DNA from 2 places in the Mycobacterium spongiae genome. Region 2 is predicted to be linked to the other one. Evidence: riboswitches for the same ligand, from Rfam matches in the RefSeq annotation. Region 2 holds a riboswitch; the other holds the start of a gene.
What was found. Region 2 has a riboswitch for glycine ahead of gcvP (aminomethyl-transferring glycine dehydrogenase). Riboswitches for the same ligand answer to the same signal wherever they lie in the genome.
Positions count from the first base shown of each region.

Region 1: it holds a riboswitch for glycine, as region 2 does, so the genes downstream of both, glyA (serine hydroxymethyltransferase) here and gcvP (aminomethyl-transferring glycine dehydrogenase) in region 2, are expected to answer to the same signal.

Region 1 covers NZ_CP046600.1:229,991-232,177, forward strand. Annotated here, with positions in the region: gene F6B93_RS00910 (L-serine ammonia-lyase) at 1-64, opposite strand, end outside; gene glyA (serine hydroxymethyltransferase) at 61-1,338, opposite strand; glycine riboswitch at 1,702-1,791, opposite strand; gene F6B93_RS00920 (aromatic ring-hydroxylating oxygenase subunit alpha) at 1,908-2,187, opposite strand, start outside.
Region 2 covers NZ_CP046600.1:2,760,834-2,763,020, reverse strand. Annotated here, with positions in the region: gene gcvP (aminomethyl-transferring glycine dehydrogenase) at 1-1,032, opposite strand, end outside; glycine riboswitch at 1,256-1,354, opposite strand; gene F6B93_RS11200 (MerR family transcriptional regulator) at 1,449-2,081, opposite strand.

The DNA.
Region 1 (2,187 bases), 2.5 Mb from region 2:
CCACGGTGTGGGAACTGGATGGTCCGATGCCGACTGTAAAGAGGTCAAAAACACTGATGGTCATGTCCGGCTCAGCTCCGGGTAGAGCGGGTACTGGGCGGCCAGCTGTTGGACCTGCGCGCGCAGCGAACCCAGCTGGTCGTCGTCGGTGGCCGTCAGCGCCGTCGCGATGAGATCGGCCACGGTGCGGAAGTCGCTGTCGGAGAAGCCGCGTGACGCGAGCGCGGCGGTGCCGATTCGCAGCCCCGAGGTCACCATCGGGGGCCGGGGGTCGAACGGCACCGCGTTGCGGTTGACGGTGATATCGACCGCGGCCAACCGGTCTTCGGCCTGCTGGCCGTCGAGTTCGGCGTTGCGCAGGTCGACCAGGACCAGATGCACATCCGTGCCCCCCGTCAGCACCGTGATGCCCCGCGCGGCGACGTCGGGCTGGTTCAGCCGGTCGGCGACGATGCGCGCGCCGTCGAGGCAACGTTGTTGTCGTTGCGCGAATTCCGGTTCTGCGGCCATCTTGAATGCGGTGGCTTTGGCGGCGATGACATGCTCGAGTGGCCCACCCTGCTGCCCGGGGAACACCGCGGAGTTGATTTTCTTGGCGATGGCGGCGTCGTTGGACAAGATGATGCCGCCGCGCGGCCCGCCCAGTGTCTTGTGCGTGGTCGAGGTGACGACGTGGGCGTGCGGCACAGGGCTGGGGTGCAACCCAGTGGCGACCAGGCCGGCGAAGTGTGCCATGTCGACCATCAGCACGGCGTCCACTTCGTCGGCGATGGCGCGGAACCGGGCGAAGTCCAGGTGGCGAGGGTAGGCCGACCAGCCGGCGATGATCATCGCGGGCCGGTGTTGACGGGCGGCTTCGGCAACAGCGTCCATGTCGATGAGGTAGTCCGATTGCGACACCTCGTAGGCAGCGACCTTGTACAGCTTGCCGGAGAAGTTGATGCGCATCCCGTGGGTGAGATGACCGCCGTGGGCCAACGACAATCCCAGAATGGTGTCGCCGGGCGTTATCAGGGCGTGCATGGTGGCGGCGTTTGCGGTGGCGCCCGAATGTGGTTGGACGTTGGCGTATTCGGCGCCGAAGAGGGCTTTGACGCGGTCGATGGCCAGCTGTTCGACACCATCGACGTATTCGCAGCCGCCGTAGTAGCGCCGGCCCGGGTAGCCCTCGGCGTACTTGTTGGTCAAGACGGATCCCTGGGCCTGCATCACCGACAGCGGTGCATAGTTCTCCGAAGCGATCATCTCCAGACCGGTTTCCTGGCGGCGCAGCTCGCTATCGATCAGGGCCGCGATGTCGGGATCGAAGGTGGCTAGGGCTTGATTCAGGGTGTTCATCGGTTCATTCCGTTCTGGCGGGCGTGCACGTCGGCGATCACCGGTCGGCGGGTGTGGCGCAGCCGCGCCGGGGTGGTCTGCGGGCAGGCCGGTGATCGGCTGGATTGGACTGCGGGCGGCTTGGTCGATCGTTCGATCGCGCGGTGACGCCCCGCCCGACCAAATCGGGCGAGAGTGTCGATCAGGGGGTAGAAGGTCAGCAACAAGGGGCAACTCCGTTCCATTAGCCCGGCGGCGCCGGGCTGGTTGCTCCCTCCCCGCTCTGTCCTGAAACCTGAGAGTCTGTGGCGTCGCACTACGGCGACGTCGTACACCTTCGGTCGGGGATGGTCGAACGTGACCGTCCCTTGTCTCCAGAGTTGCCTCGGCGGTGCGGTACTGGGGCCTGAGAGATTCCCGGGGAGGAGTTTGCTCCTACGGCGCCTCGAATCGAGGTTCTCCCGCATCGCGTCAGTGGCTGGTCGTGCTATTCGATTGTGATCGGCTGTGAATTTACCCACAGACCGGCCACCTTGTCACGCCCGTTCTTTGTCGTAGTGACGTCGATCACGGGAGGATGGCGCCGCCGGTCATCCGCGCGGAGTCGGGTAGGTCTCGGGCAGGTCGAGGTAGCGCTCGAGGTTTCGGTGCATGTTGATCACGCGCCGCTCCTCGGCGGAGAGCACAAGATGGGAGAAGCCCGGCTGACGCAGGCCGCGCTGCACCCCCGGGAGTACCCGGATGTCCTGAGACAGCACTACGCCGGGTTCGGCGGCCGCGGCGTCCACGCGGACATCAGTTGGCTTGTTGTGCGGCGCGCCCGGCGGCAGCCGCGTCATCAGGAACAACACCAGCTCGCCGTGATCGGGG
Region 2 (2,187 bases):
CAGCAGCGCCTGCGCGGTACAGATGTTGCTGGTGGCCTTGTCGCGGCGGATGTGCTGCTCGCGAGTCTGCAGCGCCAAGCGGTACGCGCTCGTGCCGTCGCTGTCGACGGATATACCGACCAGGCGGCCGGGAAGCTGGCGGGCATGCTTGTCGTGCACCGCCAAATATCCAGCGTGCGGGCCGCCGAATCCCATTGGGACACCGAACCGTTGCGTGGTGCCGAACGCGACATCGGCGCCGATCTCGCCGGGCGGCGTCAGCAAGGTCAGCGCCAACAAGTCCGCCCCGATGGCAACCAGTGCGCCGCGGTCGTGGGCCTGCTCCACCAGCGCCGACCAGTCCGTGATGCGGCCGCTGGCGCCGGGTAGCTGCGTGATGACACCGAAAAACTCGCCGGCGGGCAGACCCTCGCGCAGGTCGGCCGTGACGATCTCGATGCCCAGCGGCTGGGCGCGAGTAGCCAACACTGCCGCCGTCTGGGTGAACAGGTCGGCGTCGACCGCCAGCCGGTTCGCCGAGCCCCGAGCCGCGCGGTGCATCAATGTCATGGCTTCGGCGGCCGCGGTGCCCTCGTCGAGCATCGATGCGTTTGCGATCTCGAAGCCGGTGAGATCACTGACCATGGTTTGGAAATTCAGCAGCGCTTCCAACCGACCTTGACTGATCTCGGGTTGATAGGGGGTGTAGGCCGTGTACCAGCCCGGGTTCTCCAACACGTTGCGCACCAGCACGGCGGGGGTAATCGTGTCGTAGTAGCCCTGCCCGATCATCGACGCCGCAACGGTGTTGGCGTCGGCCAGCTCCCGCAGCTCGGCCAAGGCTTCGGCTTCGCTAGCGGCCGGCGGGAGCCCGTCGAGCCCCGGGGCGGCGCCGGTGGCGGTGAGGGTATCGAGGATGCCCGCCGGGACTGCCTTGGCTGCCAGGTCATCAAGCGAGTCGACGCCGATGACCGCGAGCATGGTTGCGATGGCCCGGCTGTCAAGGCCGATGTGGCGGTCTTGGAAGCTCGGCTGGCTGGGGGTCGTGTTCAGTTCGGGCACTCCGGACTCCTGAGGTTGGGTGGAGCCGCAACGTCCTCGGGATTCGGGCGGCCCGCCGTGTCGCCGAGTTTGACGTTGTGGTCCTCTCCCTCTGTCGTCCACCCGAGTCGGGCGCCTGAGAGATTCGACAACCGGTTCACCGCAACGGAATACGGCTGCCTTTCCCCATGGGCGGGTGAACCGACGGATCGGCTCACCGCTTTCCAGAGGCATCGGGGCCCGCGCGGTCCGGGGTGCCTGAGAGGTTGACGGAGAGGTGTTGCTCCTTCGGCGTCCGTAACTGGCGGTCACGGAACTCTCCCGCACGTGGGCGATGCGCATCCGAGTTTACCCGGATTACCTGGGCGGAGACTAATCGAGGTGGGCGAGTCCGTCCGGCCGGCACGGTGACCGTACGCGGCACGCCGCTAGCCGATCTTGCGGTCGCGATTCTTGCGTCGGGAAGCGAGTTCGTCTTCCGGTGTCGCGATCGACTCGCCGCCGTCAGCGCGCTCCCCGCGGAAGTCGGCGATAACGCCGGTCAGCTCACGCATCGCGCCGGACACAGCGATGCCGAAGACTCCCTGTCCACCCTGCAGCAGGTCGACAACTTCCTCGGCCGACGTGCACTCGTAGACGGTTGTGCCGTCGGAGAACAAAGTGATGTTGGCCAGATCCTCGACGCCGCGCTGACGCAGGTGATCGACGGCGACCCGGATGTTGTGCAGCGAGATACCGGTATCGAGCAATCGTTTGACGATCTTGAGAACCAGGATGTCCTTGAAGGAGTAGAGCCGCTGACTGCCGGAGCCTGCGGCACTGCGGATCGACGGGACCACCAGCGATGTGCGTGCCCAGTAGTCCAGCTGGCGGTAGGTGATTCCGGCGATCTGGCACGCGCTCGGTCCGCGGTAGCCGACCAGCTCATCGGGAACGGAGTCGTCAGGGAAGAGTCCCGGCTGCATCGGCTGGCTCGATGGGGTGACGCCGTGGGGGCCGGTGGCAGCGGAATCGGGGTGGTCAGCAAGGTCCAGCTGGTCTTGGCGTGGCTGCTCGCTCACGTTGCTTCCTCTCGCCGATCGCGCGCTTGTCACTGGCTGCCCCGACTGCCATGTTTGCTCGGGCCCGAGTGCTAGAAGCATACGCTGTTCGATGCTGCCGGTTAAC